Regions from separate parts of the Pseudoalteromonas sp. L23 genome, predicted to be linked through region 1. Evidence: riboswitches for the same ligand, from Rfam matches in the RefSeq annotation. Region 1 holds a riboswitch; the other holds the start of a gene.
The links. Region 1 has a riboswitch for lysine ahead of dapA (4-hydroxy-tetrahydrodipicolinate synthase). Riboswitches for the same ligand answer to the same signal wherever they lie in the genome.
Positions count from the first base shown of each region.

Region 2: linked by a shared signal. The riboswitch ahead of lysC (lysine-sensitive aspartokinase 3) and the one ahead of dapA (4-hydroxy-tetrahydrodipicolinate synthase) in region 1 are both predicted to bind lysine.

Region 1 covers NZ_JAKKCW010000014.1:33,880-44,443, forward strand. Annotated here, with positions in the region: gene L3V43_RS19150 (M14 family metallopeptidase) at 1-681, opposite strand, end outside; gene L3V43_RS19155 (PLP-dependent decarboxylase) at 684-1,889, opposite strand; gene L3V43_RS19160 (2,3,4,5-tetrahydropyridine-2,6-dicarboxylate N-succinyltransferase) at 1,889-2,629, opposite strand; gene dapA (4-hydroxy-tetrahydrodipicolinate synthase) at 2,640-3,524, opposite strand; lysine riboswitch at 3,640-3,818, opposite strand; gene L3V43_RS19170 (response regulator) at 3,961-5,712, shown strand; gene L3V43_RS19175 (hypothetical protein) at 5,698-6,315, opposite strand; gene L3V43_RS19180 (TraB/GumN family protein) at 6,475-7,350, opposite strand; gene ilvG (acetolactate synthase 2 catalytic subunit) at 7,879-9,540, shown strand; gene ilvM (acetolactate synthase 2 small subunit) at 9,537-9,779, shown strand; gene L3V43_RS19195 (branched-chain amino acid transaminase) at 9,800-10,564, shown strand, end outside.
Region 2 covers NZ_JAKKCW010000002.1:609,094-619,657, reverse strand. Annotated here, with positions in the region: gene L3V43_RS06595 (ATPase) at 1-2,535, opposite strand, end outside; gene L3V43_RS06590 (hypothetical protein) at 2,532-3,080, opposite strand; gene L3V43_RS06585 (hypothetical protein) at 3,085-4,329, opposite strand; gene nhaD (sodium:proton antiporter NhaD) at 4,486-5,733, shown strand; lysine riboswitch at 5,879-6,049, shown strand; gene lysC (lysine-sensitive aspartokinase 3) at 6,138-7,484, shown strand; gene L3V43_RS06570 (DUF924 family protein) at 7,607-8,137, shown strand; gene L3V43_RS06565 (sodium-dependent transporter) at 8,217-9,542, shown strand; gene L3V43_RS06560 (DUF2989 domain-containing protein) at 9,604-10,404, opposite strand.

The sequences.
Region 1 (10,564 bases):
CTGATAGGCTTGCTGCAAGTTCCACCATGGACAAAAACTGGCTTCATCCATTGCTCCATCAAAGTCACTTGGAATAAGTAACACATGTGGAATATCAAAATATCGAGCGCTGTTTTTTGCATACTCAGGACAATACAGGTGTTTTGCTGAAATTGGTCCCGTATGAAGGTCTAAAACAATGTCAGCCTCATGAGCTAGACGCTGTAAATTCAAGGCGATGCGCTTACCTGTCGTCAACCTATCTAAGGGCCCATCAAGTAGTGTTTGGGTGCGCTCAACTAATCGTTGGCGAAATTGCTGAGCGATTTCTGTTATTGATAGCGTCGGGTTTTGCTCCACAAACTCGGCAACCAACCCGGAATGGTTGATGTACATTCGATTCCAATTCGTGCCCGTAATTGGATCGAAACGCCCTAAGGTAAACTCACCAGATTTCTGATTACAACCAATCGGGTTTGCGTAAGGCACTAGGGTGATGTCCGCTTTTAATGACAATTGCTTCAACCGTTCCAGCAGTTGATAAATCACTGCATTACCTTGCACCTCGGCGCCATGCATATTCGCTTGAATATACACCTTAGGCCCACTGCCATCGCCTTTGATGCGATAGACTGGAATAGTCAAAGGCAGACCATTGGCAATTTCACCAACCTGAATATGTTGTTGTGTAATGGTATTCATGTTTACCTCAAATAACTTGAAGCGGGCTCTGCTTCACGGACACAGCTGATTTCTCCAGCTGAGATGATGTACTCTGCAGGGAGCTCATGACATAAAAAGAACGGCATACTTTCGGTGTAGCCGTAAGCGCCACACTGACTGAAAACAAGCCAATCGCCATCGGCACTGTCGCTTGGTAAGGCTAGGGTGCCTAATTTATCCAATGCTGTGCAAAGTGGGCCATGAATATGAAAGTCTATGGCCTCAGCTTGAGACTGGCGTAACAATTCAGCGGGGAAAGCTTGTCCGGTAACGGCCGGACGCAGCAGGTGATTGACACCGCCTGCGACAATCAGTTGTTGTGCACCGTAGTTTTGCTTTTGTTCCACCACAGGGTTGAGATAAAAACCACATTCGCCAACCGCATAGCGGCCTAACTCCATCCATAATTCTTGCACTTGCGTGGCGGATTTTATCAATGCGAGCGTGTCTAATAATTTCTGCCAATCGAGAGAAGGGCTTTGCCTATCATAGGGAATGCCAAGGCCGCCACCTAAGTCGAGCACCTTTAGAGTAACCCCTAAATCAGCAGCGAGCTGAACTAAAGGTGCAACCATAGCCTGCCAAAGTTCAGCGAGCGTATCGCTGCAGAGCATATTGCCCCACTGGAAAATATGCAGTCCGACAAAGTCTAGGTAGGTGTAGTCACTTAAAGTTAGGGCTTGCCACTGCTCTGCGCCAAGACCAAAAGGAGTCAGCGTATTGCCACCAAGTGGATTGTGCTCTGCTTTATCAAAGCGTAACTGCACCCGCAGTAAAACTTCAAATTGAAGCTCAAACTCTTCGGCCACTTGATTTAACCAGCGTACTTGATTGTGACTTTCAGCCACGAAAATACGTACGCCTTGTGTGGCAAAATGACGGATCTGCTTTAGCGATTTGGCAGGACCTGTGTTGAGCACGCGTTCAGGTGCGATCCCTTGAGATAACACCTGATCAAGCTCGCCGCTAGATGCCACATCAAAGTTAAACCCAGCGTTATCTAGGGTTTGAATGATATGTGATAACGGATTCGCTTTTACGGCATACCAAAGCTTAACGATTTGCTGATCAACTAAGGGCTTAACATGTGCACTTAGGTTATCTAAATCGTAGCAAAAGAATGGCGTATCTTGTTGCTGGATCAATGCCTCAGCTGCAGTTCGCTGTGACGTGCTCAACCAAGTCATTAGCGTAGAACCTCTTCCAGCGCCAGTGATGCATCACTTTGTTCATCACGGTATTTTACGATAAGTGCGCATGACATACTTAATCCCTGCTCGCGTGCCCACTCAGTTGAGGCTGGACGAGAGCCTGGGATCACTATCGCGTTTTCAGGGATGGCTTCACCTTTGTCAAGCAAGCGCTCGTTCACGCAGTCATAGACAGGAATACTTGCTGAAAGGCGCACACCCGGTGCTAATACGGCACCGCGTTTAACAACAACCCCTTCAACCAATACACAGCCTGCACCAATAAAGGCATCGTCTTCAACAACAACAGGACTTGCTCCAACTGGTTCTAATACACCACCTACTTGCACAGCTGCGCTAAGGTGCACATTTTTACCAATTTGCGCGCAAGAACCAACCAACGCATGACTATCTACCATAGTACCTGAATCAATATAGGCACCAATGTTGACATAAGCCGGTGGCATAATGATTGTGCCGGCTGCAACGTAAGCGCCACGTCTTACACTGCTTCCGCCAGGAACCATACGAACGCCATCTTGGGCAGCAAATCCGCGTGGTGCTAAGTTGTCTTTATCAACAAATCCACCTGGGAACTCCGTATTTACGCCATTTCTAAATGCTTCAAGGATCCCTTGTTTTACTTCTACGTTAGCATGCCAATGGCCTTGCTCATCCTGTGTTGCCGCACGTACTGTGCCATTTTCTAAATCGTTTAGTAGGGTTAACCAGCTCATGTTTACTGCCTTAATTCCAAGATAAAATCGTTTCGTTCGCGCGAGTGATCGCATCGGTATGGGTGAGTTCCAAATGTGTCAGTGGCGGGCGCAAGTTTGGACTTGTGAGCTTCCCTTGCAAGTGCATTAACACTTTGACTGGTATGGGATTTGCCACTGCAAATAAGCTATTTGCAGCTTCTGACCAAGTGGTAAATAAATTAGGAGAGGTGCCGCTTAACGAGCGCCTTACAAATTCTGCGGTTTGCTGTGGCCATGCGTTTGCTGCAACAGACACCAGACCCGTTGCACCTGCTTGTGCAAAGTAGGGCATTAAGCCATCGTCGCCGCTATAGATGGCGACATCTGGTGCTGCCTGACGAAATGCTTCAAAGGTGGCAATATCACCACTGGCTTCTTTTAGTGCCCACAGATTAGGGTGGCAAGCTAGTTCGCCGAGTAGTTCAGGGGCGATAGCAACAGCACTGCGACCAGGTACATTGTAGAGCATACAAGGGTTGTGGCTCTCATCGAGTAGTGTACTAAACCAATGTGCCAGACCAACTTTGCCGGGCTTTGCGTAGATTGGTGAGCCCAGTAAGAGCGCATGAATGGGTTGTGTATTACAAAAGCGCACCCATTGTGTTTGCTGCTCAAGATTACTGCCGCCAACGGCAACCATGAGCGGTACGCTCGGGGCGAGCTGGCAAACAAACTCAACGATTTGTTGCTGTTCTTGTTGGGTAAGCGCAAGGCCTTCGCCGGTACTGCCTAGTAAAAGAATACCGTTACGAGCTTGCTCTTGATCGCGTACAAGCGTCGTTAATGCGTTAAAATCAACCTGATTTTCAGCATCAAAAGGCGTTACTAAGGCCGTCCACAACGGATAGTCAGATAAGTTGAATTGTGATTTCATCTCTACCGAACTTAAATCATGTTCGGAGTTAGGAGGGTGTCCAAACTTCGAACTGTTAAAATTCGAAGAGCAATGGACTTAAAAAGGATAAGGCAGCCAATGGCCTTATTTTTCTAAGACCAGAAGCTCTCCACCAAGTATGTTGGTGACAGTCGCTGGGATTCAGCCCAGTCGCCCGAAATGAGTATTAGCAAACAATAACTCAATTTCTCGGCGTATATTCCCCTCACTAAGCTGCAACGGAGTTTGCTCTCCTTCACTTAGTTACCTGAATAACGCACCTCTTCCAGCCCTCAATTTGACGCCGTGGCATCAAACTATCTAAATAGGGTGAACGCGCATTGAAACATTTTGGCCGTCTAGGTGTCAAGCATCAGACTGTAAATAATACGATTGTTAACTACACTTAACATTGCCGCTGAGACAATGCTATGAGATGAAAAACAAAAATATGTCGTTAATAAGTAAAGTTAAAAATCGCTATATCGGGGCGTTACTAGCTATGGCTATATTGCTGTCGATGGCGATGGGGATTATGCAGTACTTGCTGTATCAGCAGAGCCTAGATGCACACGTAATTAATATTGCGGGTATGCAGCGGATGTTGTCCCAACGTATCGCGCTATATAGTGCGCAAGACAATCAACGAGATAGTGAAGCGCTACGTCAAGCCATTGATAAGTTTGAAAGTAATCATGAGTTTTTAACTAAAACAGAAAGTAGTGGAGAGGCTATTTATCTGAATGAGGCGCTTACAGCGCTTTACTACCAAGGGCCGGTGCAGTTGGATTTGCAAAGTACTACTTTTGTCACTTTATCAAGGTCTCGGTTACAGCAATCCACTCCTCAATTAATGGAGCAAATCTTTACTGCGTCTCAGCATATACTCCCAAACCTGAATGATGCCGTTTCACTATTCGAGCAGCATGCGCGAAGTAAAACAGAGATGGTGAGGAAAATAGAATTGTTAATCTGGCTACTTGGACTGTTGCTACTGTTTATAGAAGCGAAACTTGTATTTCGCCCAATGGCGCGAGAAATTGCTGAAGCACTCGATAAATTAGAGGCGGCAAGAAAGCTTGCTGACGATGCATTACACTCAAAATCACGATTTTTAGCACGCGTTAGTCACGAGCTAAGAACACCATTGCAGGCCATTCAGGGGTATTTAGATGAATATCTGAGGAGCAAAGACACGCAGCAATTACAGCATGTGAAAAGCGCAGCAAATCAATTGGATGTATTACTCTATTCGGTTCAAGACTTTAATAACCTTTCCGAGCAAGAAGTGGTTATTGAGCGTCATCAAGTCGCATTGCGAGAAGTAATAAAGTCAGCTTGTATCGCCTTTCAACTAACCGCACACAAGAAATCTCTCGCTTTTAATTTGGCATTGAGTAATGAGTTAGATGTGACTTGTTATTGTGATTGTAAGCGTGTTGGTTGGTTGATCAGTGAATTGGTTAATAATGCAATTAAATTTACTGAGCGTGGCAGCATTCAAGTATTTGCGGATTTAGTTATAGATGAAGATACACCATATTTAGAATTTGTCGTTGAAGATACTGGGCCCGGGTTCGACTATCAGCAGTTACGAGAAGCTGTGCATAGCGAGCATTTTCAAGGCACGCAGTTAGGGCTGAAGCGTTGCCAATTACTCACCTCAGCGCTTGGAGGACGATTAGATTTTAGTGCAAGGGAGCCAATCGGTACAAGAGCAATCCTGAGAGTCCCTATTGAAATTGACAATCAACAGGTACCGGCTCATACAATGGAGCAGGTGTCGGCTCATACAATGGAGCAGGTGTCGGCTCGCATTTTACTGGTGGAAGATAATTTACTAAATGCACGCGTGATTGAAAAAATGCTTCAGCCCATAGCAAAATTGGTAACGCATGTCGAACATGGTGAAGGTGCCCTTGAAGTATATGAGGTGGGTAAGTTTGATATCGTGCTAATGGATTTGAATATGCCTGTGATGGATGGCTTTGAAGCCACTGAGCGTTTGAGAAAGCTAGATCCAGCTGTGCCTATTTTGGTCGTGACCGCAAATACCAATGCGGAGGATCTGGATAAGGTCTACGCACTTGGCGCAACGGCTCATTTGTATAAGCCGTTGCAACCGGATGTGCTGCATAGCAAAGTGGCGCTATTACTGAATAAGTGTGGAGACTTAGTCTCGTCTTAAACGAATATTTCCAACTCCGACTTCTGCATCGATGGAATACTGGCCTTGACCACGATAGTCTGTTGTCGAGCCAACCATACTCTTTTCGGAAGTTTCTACGTTGCCAAAACCTGACATTGCCGTTTTACCAACACCTGAATCTAAAGACACTTTTTTGAAATCGGTGGTGGTAGTCTCAATTTTAATTTTTCCTACGCCTACCTCTAAATCAGCAGAGTTATTAAGATCTTGAATATCAATTTTGCCAACACCAACCTCAACATCTAAAGCCAAATTAACAGGCACCTTAACTTGCCAAGATAGTTCATAATCATCCGAATTGATCTCAAGTGATAATTTATCCCCTGATGTGTTGCTGTTTAGGGTGGCCTCACTCACATCTGGTTTACCAAACCAACTGTCTGACTCTTTCGGTTCAACCAAAATTTCGACCTCTATGGTGTCGCCGTTGTAAGTTTGTAGGTCGATTTTACCTACGGCAATATCCACTTCTAACTCGGCTAGGCTATTGCTTGGGAATGATGCTGTAATGGTTTTTGAATCTTCTGCTTGTGCAGTCATTGCCGCTGCACTTAATGCTAAAACTAACGCTACCTTTTTCATTATTTTTTACCTTCAACGAGAGTGTTTGAAAGGTAAGTCGCACATAAAAATGAAAAGGTTTAAAAAGATTTTTATTTTTTTAGGGCGTGTTAATGGAAGTATCTGTTTAACACGCCTACAAAGTAAACTGCTTACCTCTTGGCAAGATAGCGCTGAGTGTTATAGTCGGGTGACTGAATAACCATTGTTTTTAAGCTGCTCAACAAGACCATATTTTTCAACAAGATGTAATGCACCAACGGCAATAAACGTTGATTCATTGGGGAGCTGCTTTTTAAGCATTTTCACCCAGTTATTATTGCGTTCAATGATCATCAATTGCTCGGCTAATTTGCCATATTTATCATCCGAAAAACTTACCTGATAGTAATGTGATAACTTCTCTAAATCGCCGCTTCGCCATGCGGAAACTAAATCCAAGAAGTAGGTGTTCAAATCAGACATCTGTGCAAATGTTTCCTTGAGCATAGCGTCACTATGAATACTCAGGTGACTGAACATTTCAAGCTGATATTCTAAGGTTTCAAATTCACCAATTGGGATCTTCTTTTCGTTTGCGTAGGCAATTACTTGTTTATCGATGCCATTGGTATCGGTAAATCCAAGCTTTTGATATTCCAGTTGTAGCATAGTTATCATCACGGCCCATGGCGCATAGCGTTCAAATAAGGCGATATCTATCTGCTTTTTGGAAAAGTAGTCTTGTAGCTTCTGATAGACTTCTGCAGAGAGCTGATCTTTTAGTGTTTGGTTGTTTTTTAACAGCATAAATGGCATGGAGCGCTGTTGGATCGCAAATGGAGAAAGCGCCTCTAAGTTCACTTCAACCATGACTCTATCACTACTCGCAATGGCGCTTTTTACCTTGGCTGGTAAACCATGCATTTGTTCGTCACCGACGTGGACGGTACCAAATAAGTACGACGTTTTGTTGTCCTTTTCTACTTTCCACAGGCCAACTTCTGCGTTGGCGAGATTACTGAAAAGGCTTAAGCAAAGATAAATAAATAACAATGGTGAAAATACTTTAACCATAGTAATGATCCCTGTTGGTTTTAAAAAGTCAGTCTGCGATATCGAAATGTGAATGTCACTAAAAAATGAAGTACGCTTGGGCGGTAGAAAAAATTTCATATGGGCAAATCGGGAAAGTAAATTTTTCGTTATATCGAAACTGAACCAATAGAAAATTCGCATTTTAAAATGTGTGGTTGTTTTAATTCTTTAGTTTGTGGTTTTTTGGTTTTTTTATGCGTTAAACTCGGGTTTTTAATTTTAAATAGCATAGTTTTTTGTGTTGACTTCAGTGTGCAAGGCGCGGTATTAATAGAAAAAGAGGCAGCACAGTGCTTACACTGAATGATTGCCAAGTTTAAATTTACGGAATTCAAGCAATGTTACTAACAGCAACTCTACTAGTCGTGATTATCAACGTGGTGATTATTATTACCGCGGGGGCTAGTTAGTGCTGTAAGAAAAGTATCAGCATAAACGCCCCCCGCACCAAAAGGTTCGGGGGGCGTTTTCGTTTTAGGGCATAAAAAAGGCAACTGAGAGCAGATCATGAGCAATTCAACAACCGGCGCACAACTTGTTATCAAGGTGCTAGAAGAGCAAGGCGTTAAACACGTATTTGGTTACCCAGGTGGTGCCATCATGCCCATTTATGACGCTTTGTATGGCGCGCCAGTTAAGCATTATTTGACTCGTCATGAGCAAGGTGCTGGTTTTGCTGCTGTTGGGTATGCTCGCAGTACTGGCAAGCTTGGGGTTTGTTTTGCCACTTCTGGACCCGGCGCGACGAACCTTATCACCGCACTTGCTGATGCCATGATGGATTCAGTTCCGCTATTGGCTATCACTGGGCAAGTGCCGACCGCTGCTATCGGTTCGGATGCCTTTCAAGAGGTGGATGTACTGGGCATGTCTTTGTCATGTACTAAGCACAGCTACATGGTTGAGCGAGCGGAAGACTTGGCTGAGATATTACAAGAAGCCATGTACTTAGCGCAGTCTGGCCGACCCGGTCCGGTGTTGGTCGATATTCCCAAAGATATCCAGTTAGCTAAAGTACCTTTTCATCCTTTTGCTGCGCCACAAGACGAACAGCCGAAGGTTTCACAAACTGAAGTAGCAAAAGCCAATCAATTATTATGTGACGCTAAACGACCTGTTGCCTACATTGGCGGTGGCGTGCAAAGCGCTGATGCGCAGTCACAGCTGATGCAATTTTTAGAAAAGACCCATATGCCGGCCGTATCGACGCTAAAAGCTTTGGGCAGCGTAACGCCGGATTATGATTATGACTTAGGAATGCTCGGTATGCACGGTACTCAGGCGGCGAATCTGGCGGTTCAGCAATGCGACTTATTGGTATGTATCGGGGCACGGTTTGACGACCGTGTAACGGGGAATTTGGCAAAGTTTGCTGCAGGGGCAAAGGTGATCCATTTAGATATCGACCCTGCAGAAGTGGGTAAACGCAAACCCGCAGCGGCTTCGCTTATTGCAGACTTAAAACAGTCATTGCCACAACTTGAGTGTGTGGTTACGAATAGCGAATGGCTAGAGACCATCGAAGCACTGCAACGTCAACATGCATGGCGTTATGACTATCCTGGCGAAAAAGTATTTGCACCGTATTTGTTAAATCAACTTAGCCAGAAGCTACCCAATACAGCGGTAGTGTGCTGCGATGTAGGCCAACATCAAATGTGGGTGGCCCAGCACATGAAATTCAGTCATCCAAGCAATCACTTAAGTAGTGGCGGTGCAGGCACGATGGGATTTGGCTTACCTGCTGCAATTGGGGCACAGATAGCACGTCCAGACAACACGGTGATCACGGTATCTGGCGACGGCTCCATCATGATGAATATTCAAGAGTTAGCAACCATCCGCCGTAATAACCTGCCAGTTAAAATATTGATATTAGACAATCAAAGGCTGGGTATGGTGAGACAGTGGCAGCAACTCTTTTTTGACGGTCGTTACAGTGAAACCGACCTGTCAGACAATCCAGATTTTGTCTCTTTGGCTGCCGTGTTCGGTATTCCTGGGCAGACAATTACTCATGCAAACCAAGTAGATGACGCCGTTGACGCCATAGTGAATGCGCAAGGACCCTATATTTTACATGCTTGTATCGACGATAAAGAAAACGTATGGCCGCTTGTTCCACCTGGTGCTGCCAATGATGAAATGATGACGGAGAGCCTTTCATGAAACACCATTTAACCGTTGCAGTAAAACAACAGAGCATCGCAGTGGAGCGCTTTTTACGCGTAGCCAGACATCGCGGATTTCGCTTAACGAATTTGGAATTACAAGGTCAAGATGACTTATTCCACGTCAAAATGACGGTAGATAGTGACAAACCTATCTATTTATTAACCTCACAACTGAGTAAGCTAGTAGAAGTGCAAGCGGTTGACTTGCATACACTACAGAAACAGGCAATTTAGAAGAATTAAGGTAGTTAACAATGACACAAACATCAGAAGTAATTTGGCATAACGGTGAAATGGTTCCTTATTTTCAAGCGACCACCCATGTGCTTAGTCATGCTTTACATTATGGCAGCTCAGTTTTTGAAGGGATCCGTGCTTACGATACGCCAAATGGTCCAGCTGTTTTCCGCTTAACCGATCATATTCAACGCCTCTTTGATTCTGCGAAGATCTACCGTATGGAAATTCCTTTTACCCAAGAGGAAGTAATTGCGGCATGTAAAGAGACAATCCGTGCAAATGACTTTACCAATGCTTACCTTCGTCCATTTGCATTTTTAGGTCATGTCGGCCTTGGTTTAAATCCGAAATCGCACCGTGCAGATATGACAGTCGCTGCGATGGAATGGGGTGCGTACCTTGGTGAAGAAGGCTTAGCGCAAGGTGTTGATGTGTGTGTTTCTTCTTGGAGCCGCCTTGCACCAAACACCATGCCTACAGCGGCTAAAGCGGGTGGTAACTATTTATCTTCACAGCTTATTTCAGGTGAGGCGAAGCGTAATGGTTATGTTGAAGGGATCGCGCTTGATGTTAATGGTTATCTGAGCGAAGGTGCTGGTGAGAACTTATTTGTTGTGAAAAAAGGCGTGCTTTACACCCCGCCTACCACAGCTTGTATTCTACCAGGTCTTACGCGTGACACTATCATCCATTTGGCGAAAAAACGCGGTTATGAAGTACGTGAAGAGCCGATCGCTCGCGAAGCGCTTTATCTTGCTGATGAGTTCTTTATGGTTGGT
Region 2 (10,564 bases), on a different contig from region 1:
GCGAATAAATAGCATGCCACATAAAAGCTTGATGGTGATCCGTGTACCGTTTGAGCCGGCCGAGTCAATTTTATCGAAGTGTTCAATGTCACCCGCGCGGTTGACCACTTCAAAGCGAATGTCAAAGAGGTCGGTTAACGTCAATCCCGCTTTATCACTTGCAAGTTTGATGATGTGATCTTTCGCCTCATTAACGGACTTTTCTGAGCTAGGCTGCTCGCTCAGTAAGTCTAAGCTTTCGCCTTTTTCGTATAAATCTGAAGTGCTGATAATGGTGTCTATGCTATCGATAAGCATTTTACGAGGGATCACATTAATCTTAAACGCTTGCAAGTTAGAGATCCGATGCTGGCTTATGCCTTTGTTAAAGCTGTTCATCTCTCGGCGTAAGCGGTCTAAGTCTTGACGCAGTCCTTTAATGGTTGCGGCCACTTCAGTGAGCGCCACTCGTGCTTGTTTATCGACGGCATCTCGTTCGTTATAGAGATTGTGATACGCGCTGATCAGCTTTTGATACTTAATAGTAACGTCTGACTCGTTTTCAAACTTAGTGATCCCAGCATTGTAGATATGCAAGTAGGTATTACGCACATTAACGTCTAAGTTTCTAAGCTCATTACAGTCTTTATTAAACTGGTGGGTCACTTCAGACAGGTTATCAAAATCAAGATTAATTTCGATTTCGTACGGTGCCAGTTTACCCGAGTATAGGTCTAGTGTGTGATCGATACGTTCTGACTTTACTTGTTTTAAGCGGTCGGCTTGGCGTACCAATAAGTCTTGCTTGCTTTTAATGATAGAGCGGCGATCTGAAATCGAACCGGCATTACGCTGAATATCATGTAAATATTCATCAACTTGCTCACGTTCCATCTCTAGCTGCTCTTTTAGTGCTTGCTGAGCATCGACGGATTGCAACATGGTTTGATATTGCTCAAAGCGTTTCATGGCCGCTTCGGTAGCCATTAGTTCATCATATAGAGCATCACGTTCTTTTTGTTTTTCAGCGACGTTTGCGGCGACTTCACGCTGCTGCTTTAAGTCGTTAAGCGACTGTTGTAGTGACTCCAGCTGTGCTTGCAGTTGGGCTTTGTTCTCACCGCTTTGCATTTGTACTGGACTCAGTTTTTTCAACTTAACGTTAGCACCAGGTACTTTAAGCTCACCACCTTGAACTGACTTAGATAGCGACTCCAAAAATGCGCCAAAGGCATCTTCGTCGGTGATATCAATTTCACCTTGAGAGGTGGTTGAAAACGATAACAAATCCGGATTCAAGATCCGTGAGATCTCTTCCACTTCTTTTAAAGAAAGATCTTCACGCATACGAGTAAACAGGTTGAACTCAAGGTTCTTGAGTTGCAGTTTTAAACTCTTAATCTGCTTTTGCGTTTCGTTGATGCGGAAATCAAGGGTATGGAGACTTTGCCCCTGTGCACTATTAATAGAGAAGGAAAGCTGCTCATATTCCTTTTTCAACAGAGTTAAATTGGTTTTAAGCGTTGCATGATTCGTTAGTTCAAATTCACGTTTTAACGCGTGGAAATCAGTAAACCATTGTTCTATTTGGGTTTGTTTACGCTCGATATCTCGAGACTGTTGGACGTACAGCTGCTGCTTAGACTCAAATTCGCGCTTTTCAGCTTCTATGTCTTCTAGCTGTGTTGCCAGCTCTGCAATTTGCTCGTTGTGATAGTTATCATATTCAACCAAAGCTAAATCGAGTTTCGGTGCGTAAGCCGCCAGTTTACCTTTTAATACCGCCTCATTTTCAAGCATTTTCTCAAGGGCTGAAATTGGCTCTTGCATTGACTCCAGCGCATTTAGTTCACGACGCGCACGGTTAACCTTATCAAAAGCGCGACGCCAGACTTCATAAAAATCGACTTTCGAGTTCGACATATGGCGTTCGAACACCTTGAGCATAAAGCGCTTTACGTCTTGTGCACCGAGTTTGTGCAGATTCAAAATACGACGGAATATTTCTTTATATACAGGCGCATCTTGGACATTATTCAGTGGGATCATCTTCAGGTTGATATCGCCATCAAATGGTGTAGCGCCACCTGTGAGCAGGGCATTAAGTTCTTGTGCTTTTAGCTCTACAGGCTTAAGTTGTTTTTCCTGTAAGTGATTAAATAGCTTGGTGTACTTGATGATACTTTTACCCTGGGTGTAATCATCAAGATTCAGTTTGCCTTGATAGCAAAAAAACTGATGCGCGTAACCGGCGATTTTACCCAGTCCCGCAACACCAATGACCACATCGCCGTGGGGGAGGTTGGCTTCAAGCAAAATATAGGATTGATCAGAAGAGAAGTAGAACTTACGCGTTTCTTCTAAATCGTGGCCATCCCATTCAGTCAGTCTTAAATCGTTGATAAGTGGAAACTGTAGCGCATTGATCACCGAGCTTTTACCGGTGTTATTCGGGGCGCAGATAGACGCACTTTTATCCAGAGGAATGACACACTTAGCGTATCCGGCGGTATTTAATAATGCGAGTTTACTTAGGCCGTACAACTGCTCGCTCATAGCTCGTCCTCAATATCATATTGTTCTTCGTTTACTTCCATTAGCGCGTCAATGTAGCGATAAATCGGTGCAAGTAGCATAAAGCCTTGCTCAACCTCACGGGCTAGACCCAATCTCACCATACGTAAAAACACGTCTTTTCTGAGATCTGAGCCCGAAAAAATCTCCAACTGGTCAAAAAGATGCTTATTGAGCTGTACTATGGTTTGCATTAGCTCTAAATCGCAGCTTTCATCAAATAGTACGCGAAGCGGATCTTTACCTTGGTTGGCATAGTGCTCAATCAAAATATAAATGGTTAGGGCAATCGCACGGGAAATTTTCCCCATATTTGGCGTGCTTTCATCGCTTGCCAAATAATAAAAACCACGGGCATCGTGCTGTAAATCATGGCCTAAGGCTGAAAATAGCGCTTGATAGCTATCAATTTGCTGATCTAACTCTTGCCAAAGGGTTGTGTCTTGCTCACTGATATGATACCCGCTCACCAGTTTTTTATTAATGGCTTGGAGTTCATTGAGCATGTCTAAGTTAATTGTCGTCATAATGCTAATCTTGTTTTGCTTTGGCACTAAATGGATATAAAGAGAAGGTATGCGATGCGATAGTGATCTTACTCTTTTGTTGCTCTTGGCTAAGTGCCAAGTCAGATTCGTTGATCAGTTTTTGATAAAGGAACAGCATTTCGTCTGCTTCAAGATCAGGGTAGCTATCGCTTAAAAAGCCCAATAGTGCCTGGCGCTTTTTACCGGTTTGTTGAAATCTCGTTTTTACCGAGTTGTAATCTGGAATGTTAGGGCTTTGATAAGCTGGCACATCGTCGTGATCGGGCAGCTGATATTCTTCATGCTCAAATTCAACTAGACTTGCCATATATGCGACCATGTGACGCTTTTGCCCAAGGTTAAAACGTTGAATGTCTGACACAAATTCTGGTTGAACTGGTGAGAGTAAACGGTCAACACCGCGCTTTCTAATTTGTCCAAGGACTTTAGAGGCTTGCCGCGTAATGAGTGTATTGCGGCGTAGCTCTTCACGTAACGGCATGAGGAGATCGGCACTGCGGCTTAAACTTTCTCTACCAATGAGGTGCATATCTAAAATGCGTGTTCTGAGCTGCTCCAGCATGCGTTTGTCTGCAGCACCACGGCCTAATTGTTCAATCTCGTCAATTTGCTCACTGACCTGAAGCTCTATCTGATCGAAGCAGCGTTGGAAAGGGCCATGAATATCGACCATTTCCAACATAGGTTCGATATATTCGTCAAACGCTTCTAATACGGCTTTATACCTCATGCCAAGAGACAGCGTTGAGGTGTCAGACTTTGCTTGTTCAACCAAGTTCATGATAGCGCTTTCGTTATGCTCGAACAGCTTAACAATTTTACGAACGCGTTCGTCCATAATGCGGCTAAAGCGGCGTAGCTCAGAGTAGTCAGCCTCTTCACCGGCTTGTGCGATGCGATTACCTAATCTTTCTAAGTCTTTTACCAGCACCGTGATCTCTTCCGCTAAACCGAGGCTTTCTTCTTGTAAGAGAAAGCTGGCGAAGTCAGCGATTGCACGGTTGATTTCTAACTGTGAAGATTTAGCTAAAGGAATAATAATTTCTTGTTGGAGTAATCGATTGGTTTCTTTATATATCCGTTCACTCGACCAGCTAGGATTTTTCTGCTTTAGGATGTTTTGTACATCTTTTAGACTGAAATCTGCGAGCTTAAATCGTTTAAAAAGTAGCTCGAGTACGCTCCAGTGTTCATTTATCGTATTTAATAATTTTTTTGCTGGGATCATAACTTTCCAGTGTGTAGTAGAGAAGTTTCATCACCACTTCATCAATTTGTCACAAAATGTTTATTGTACGTGGCATGGGGCCTGCGATGGTGCTAGAATCCGCCCCGAAATCGAACCCACCCCTTGTTACATTTAATTACAGGTTGTTTACGCATTATGGTCACGCCCATTATTCTAACCCTGATCGCCATCGCTTTTATACTCATCGTTATAGAAGATATTATTCACGTAAACAAGGCCAAAACAACGCTTTTTTTTGGTACTTTATGTTGGATTATCGCCTTTATCTCTCCAATTCATGGTCAAAGCCCAGAAATTGTACAAATTGAGCTAGACCATAACATTTTGGAAATCGCGACGCTTTGGCTGTTTTTAATGGCTGCCATGACGTTTGTCGCCTACTTGAACTCAAAAGGGTTTATCCAAAATATTGTTCACCGGATCATGCCAACCCATATTAGCGAACGCAAGCTAATGTTTTTGGTCGGTGCTTTTGCATTCATATTTTCATCCATCTCGGATAATATTACTGCGACGCTTATTTCATTAGCTGTGGTCATGTCTTTGAAACTTGACCCGAAAAAGTTAATAAAATATGCGACGTTAATTATCTTCAGTGTTAACTCCGGTGGGGTATCATTGATCACCGGTGATGTAACCACCTTGATGATATTTTTGGCCGATAAAGTCACGATCCCAGACCTTTTATTGCTGATCATTCCGTCGATGTTGAGTGTATTTGTGTTAGCAGCCATGCTTTCTATTGGTATGAATGAAAAAATTACCTTTGAAAAGGTAGAATTACGCAGAATTGAAAAGACCGATATCACCATTGCGCTCATCTTCTTATCAACCATTTTTGCTACGTTATTCTTAAGCGTGCAATACCATGTACCGCCGATGCTAACTTTCTTATTTGGCTTGTCTTTGATGTTCTTAATGGCGCAATTCTTGATGCGCAAGAAAGACGTTAATAAGAAAATCATCGACTATATCCGTGAAATTGAATACGACACCTTGTTGTTCTTTGTGGGTGTGCTGTTATTAGTTGGCGCGTTGAAAGAGGTCGGTGTACTGTCTAAGTTTACCGATTTATATCTGCATCTTGCACCGGAATACGCAAACTACTTGGTCGGTTTAATGAGTGCGGCGGTAGATAACGTGCCATTGACGGCGGCGTTATTAAAAGCAGATATTACGATGACTCCAGCGCAATGGCTAACCTTTACTTATGCGACTGGGGTTGGTGGCTCTATGCTTATCATTGGTTCTGCAGCGGGGATCATTGCAATGAGTAAGGTTAAAGCGTTAACCTTCTCAAGCTATCTTAAAATGAGTATCTACCTGCTTATCGCATATACCATTGGATATAGTGGCGCGTATTTCGCGGGTCAGCTTATTTAAGACCAATGGATTTAATTTTTTAGCGCTTTGGGATAAGTTTTTCATAAATAACTTGACACCTAGACGGCTAAAAGATAATTTTCTCACATCGCCCGCATTTATTGCGGGCTTTTATTTTGCTTTTATTCAGATTAACAAAGGCAAAATAAACAGAAGAGGCGCGATGCTTAGGTAGTTAGTGTGAGGTGACGAGACCAATGACCACTAGTGAGGGAAGTATTCGCCGAGGAGAAAAGTTGCTCGTCGCAACGATTCTTCGGTTTACGAGGCTGAATCCTCGGAACTGTCACCGTATTGGTGGAGAGCTTCTGGCAAAGGTCATTTCAAGCGTTCGTCTTTTTAGAAATCCCATGCCGAGTTCTCCTTATAAAATTTGACTGTGCCAACAGTCGAGAGGAGAGAAAATGAATTCGCAGTATGTTGTAGCCAAATTTGGCGGTACCAGTGTCGCTGACTTTGAGGCTATGTCTCGTTGTGCTCACATTGTTCGTGACAACCCAAATGTTCGAGTGGTCGTTGTGAGTGCGTGTGCTGGCGTAACCAATCACCTTGTAACGCTAACCCAACAAAAGGAAGATGAGGCCGGGCGCAAAGCGGTTGTTGCAGCGGTTGAAAACATACAGCAAGCGATTATCGACCAAGTGTCTTTGGATGCTGATCTTGCTGAGGGTTACAAGCAAACTTTCAGTGAATTTGAAAGCCTTGCGAGTTTACCTGCACTTAGCAGACAGCAATGCGATGAAATGTTGAGCTTTGGCGAACGTTTTTCTTCTTATTTGTTTACCCAAATACTACGTAATAACCAGGTTCAGGCGTCGCGCTTTGATGTGCGTAAAGTGCTTAAAACAGATAATCAATTTGGTAAAGCGAATCCGAATATTGCAGCTACGCGTGAAGCTGCGCAAACCAATTTGGTCGCGCTACTTGGCGACACAGTGCAGGTGACGCAAGGGTTTATTGGTAGTGACCAATACGGCCAGACGACTACGCTTGGTCGTGGCGGTTCTGACTATAGTGCTGCATTGTTAGCAGAGGCAATTGACGCGTCAAGTGTGCATATTTGGACCGATGTCGTTGGTATTTTCAGTACCGATCCGCGTTTGTGTGTAAAGGCTAGACCTATTCCTCGTTTGAGTTTTGATGAAGCGGCAGAAATGGCGACATTTGGTGCTAAGGTGTTACATCCCGCAACGATATTGCCAGCGAGTCGTAAAGGTATTTCAGTATTTGTTGGTTCAAGCCGTGATCCGCAAGCGGGTGGCACTTGGATTGAAAAAGAGAAAACGGCGCAAGCAGGCATTCGCGCAGTGACACAACGCAAAAACCAAATACTATTGACGTTAAAGAGCCCTGAAATGCTTCTTGCTAGCGGCTTTTTGGCTCGTATCTTCACCATTTTAAGCAATTACAATATATCAGTTGACTTGGTAACGACTTCGGAAATTAGTGTTGCGCTTACGCTGGATAATGCGCCGAATGCTTCTCGACCAGAGCTAGAACAAGCTTGTTTGGATGAACTTAGCGAGTTTTGTCATGTGACCGTTGAAAATAATCTTACTTTGGTGGCCATGATAGGTTCTGAGATCCAGTTGAAGAAGTGCCAACTTAACCTGATGGATGTGTTGTCAGAGTTTAATATTCGATTGATATGCCATGGTGCGAGCAAGCACAATCTGTGCTTTTTAGTTGAGCAGCAGGAGTCAGATCAGGTCGTGCAGTCAATTCATGCTAAATTACTAGAGGTTGCGTAAGTGAATTTATTGTTTTTTAGGAACTAATAAAAAAGTTGCATTATTGAGTAATGGATGGCACTTTGTTTATAACGGTTAGGGTCTGCTGACCATCAAGTTTGTTTTTCCCTAGGAGTGCCATCATGAATTATAAAGACGTCTACGAATTCTGGTTTGTTGAATGCACTGAATCAGATTGGTGGAAGAAGTCTGCGGACTTTGATCGCATCATAAAAAATCGCTTCGGTATTTTGCACCAAATGGCGCACCAAGGTGAGCTTTCGAGCTGGAGAGCAACACCACTTGGCGCGCTGTGCGAAATCATTATCTTAGATCAGTTTTCACGCAATATATTCAGAGACACTCCAGAGGCGTTTGCCAGTGACGCATTGGCGCTAAGCCTCACCCAACACGCCATCGAAAAGGGCTACCACCGCCAGCTCAACGATACTGAATTGATGTTTTTATATCTACCTATGATGCATAGCGAAAGTCGCATCATCCATCGTGCCGCAGATCATTATTTTCGCGACCTGCCCAATTATGATTTTGAAGTCGCGCATAAAAAAATTATCGATAGATTTGGCCGTTATCCCCATCGAAATGAAATACTCAATCGCGATTCAACAGAAGAAGAAATGGACTTTCTAGAGACGCCCAACTCGAGTTTCTGAGGCACGGCTCGAACCTCTCGCATTTTTAGCGGAAGTACGTATAATCGGCCGTCTACAAAAATAATGATTGATTACAGACATGGCTCATACGCGCGATGGATTTCAAAGCCGACTTGGCTTTGTGTTAGCAGCAGCTGGTGCGGCTGTTGGACTTGGTAATATTTGGGGATTTCCCACACAAGCCGCAAACCACGGTGGCGGTGCATTTTTACTGGTTTATTTTGCGGTAATTTTCTTACTCGCATTACCTGCACTTTACACAGAATTGTACTTAGGCCATCAGGCACAAGCAAACCCAGTTAAAGCACTTAAGACAGCCTGGCGTGAAGGTAATCCGAAAATAGGAGCCGCGGCGGGGTATATCGGCCTTGCTGGTGCTATTGTGATGCTCAGCTTTTACTCCATCGTGGCTGGGTGGATGCTGTCTCATGCACTTGATCCTCTTGCGCAAATGGCTGAACTAGATGCTGCACATCAGTTTCTTAGCGGTGATTCGATGCTGAGAAACTTTATCTTTACGCCACTAATGTTAATTTTGACTGCGAGCATTATTCTTAAAGGCGTAAAATCAGGCATAGAAGCTTGGTCACGCAGACTTATGCCGTTGTTACTGGTATTACTGCTTTGCCTTATTGGCTATATGGCGACATTAGACGGTGCAGCAGAAGGGTTTAGAACGTATTTAGTTCCGGACTTTTCAAAAATTAGCGATCCTGACTTGATCATTGCGGCGATGGGGCAGGCATTCTTTTCGTTGTCGTTGGGTGTGGGCTGCATGATGATTTATGGCTCGTACTTAAAACCGAATGAAAATCTACCTAAGCTGACGTTTAGTGTTGCAATGCTAGACACCAGTGTCGCATTTTTGGCCGGTTTACTTATTATCCCTGCAATATTCGTTGCGCAGCAAAATGGTGTTCAAGTATTTCAAGACGGCAAATTAATCGGTGAAGGTCGGTTGATTTTTGCCATTTTACCCGAGCTATTTGCCAATATGGGTGAAATGGGATTATTAGTTAGCCTGACTTTCTTTGTGCTTATGTCTATTGCGTCGGTAACGTCTACCATTTCTTCAACAGAAATTCCGGTATCTTTCTTGGTTGAAAACCATGGCTTTCAACGTAAACAAGCGACTTGGTTGGTTACGTTAGTTATCTTATTAGCATCGAGCACGATTATTCTAAACTTTGATTGGTTGTTCGAATTGGTGATCAGTCTATTCACGCAATATCAGCTACCTTTGATGGGACTGTTCTACTTTATTACTGTTGGCTGGGTTTGGAAGCGCGGTAATCAGCTCCACTTAGAATCCCGTGGTGCACATTACTGGTTTGCTCAGTACGTTAGATTTGTTTGCCCAATCTTGATGACCGCAGTGTTTATTAACGTAGCACTGGCAAAGTAGTGATCATTTATTCTCAAAAACGGGAAGCATTGGCTTCCCGTTTTGATTTTTATAACTAAGCTCAAAAATCTCGTGGGGAAACAAACTCCCCAGCTTGAATGCTTTCGTAAGTTCTTTGCGCCAATGAATCTAAGTTGGCTAAATCTTTTCCCATTGAAGCCAGTTGGTTTGTCACTGGAATAATATCGATATCTTCAACCCCAGAAAGCTGGGCCACTCGGGCAAAAGTATATGCGTGCTTATACTTTTCGTGTTTGTAGAAAATACTGACTAAAGATGAATAGACTTCTGGGTTAGGGGTATGACCTCTTTTATTCAGCTCTAATACGCGGTAGAGAATATCAACGGTTTTATCGTCATCTACTTTGGCATAAAACTCTGCGAGGAAAAGCTGAATTTCGGGATCGTTTTGGACCCTAGGGTCGTCTTGCATATTCAGTAGCTTGTTCATTGCTGTGCGATCACTGTTACGAGACCAATGATAATAGAGCAGGCCTGGGTGGTTACTGCCTTTTGTTTCATTGTAAATACGCGTCATTTCTTTTAGTGCGGTGAGATGACCTTCCACTCGTGAAGTGGTTTTTTCTTTTAACTTGATGTGCTCAATTTTGGCGGCGCGAGAAACACATTGGTTGTAGCTTTCTAAATTTTGCAACAAGTCATATTTGTTTTCGTCCGTTGGAGACTTGTATTCGTGGTAGCGCGCGTAAATTAGCGACGCACGTTCGTCTTTACAGTGACTGTCTTTATTTAAGTCTTCACAAAAACCAGGCGTTTCGCTACACACTTGGTTCAAGGTTAGGGTGTCGTCGCAACCAGCAAGTAGTAACGCTGCAAAGACTAGCGACTTTTTAAACGCCATAGTTTGACCTCAATGATTTTTTATAATTATAGGGGGTTACGCCCGAATAAACAGGGTAGAGCTAATAGTTTACTAGTTTAACGCAATGAATTGTTCGGTAACAGTGGAGAATCACGGCAGTTTAAATTAGAATAGCCGTGCCCATTCGGGCTATCCGTTC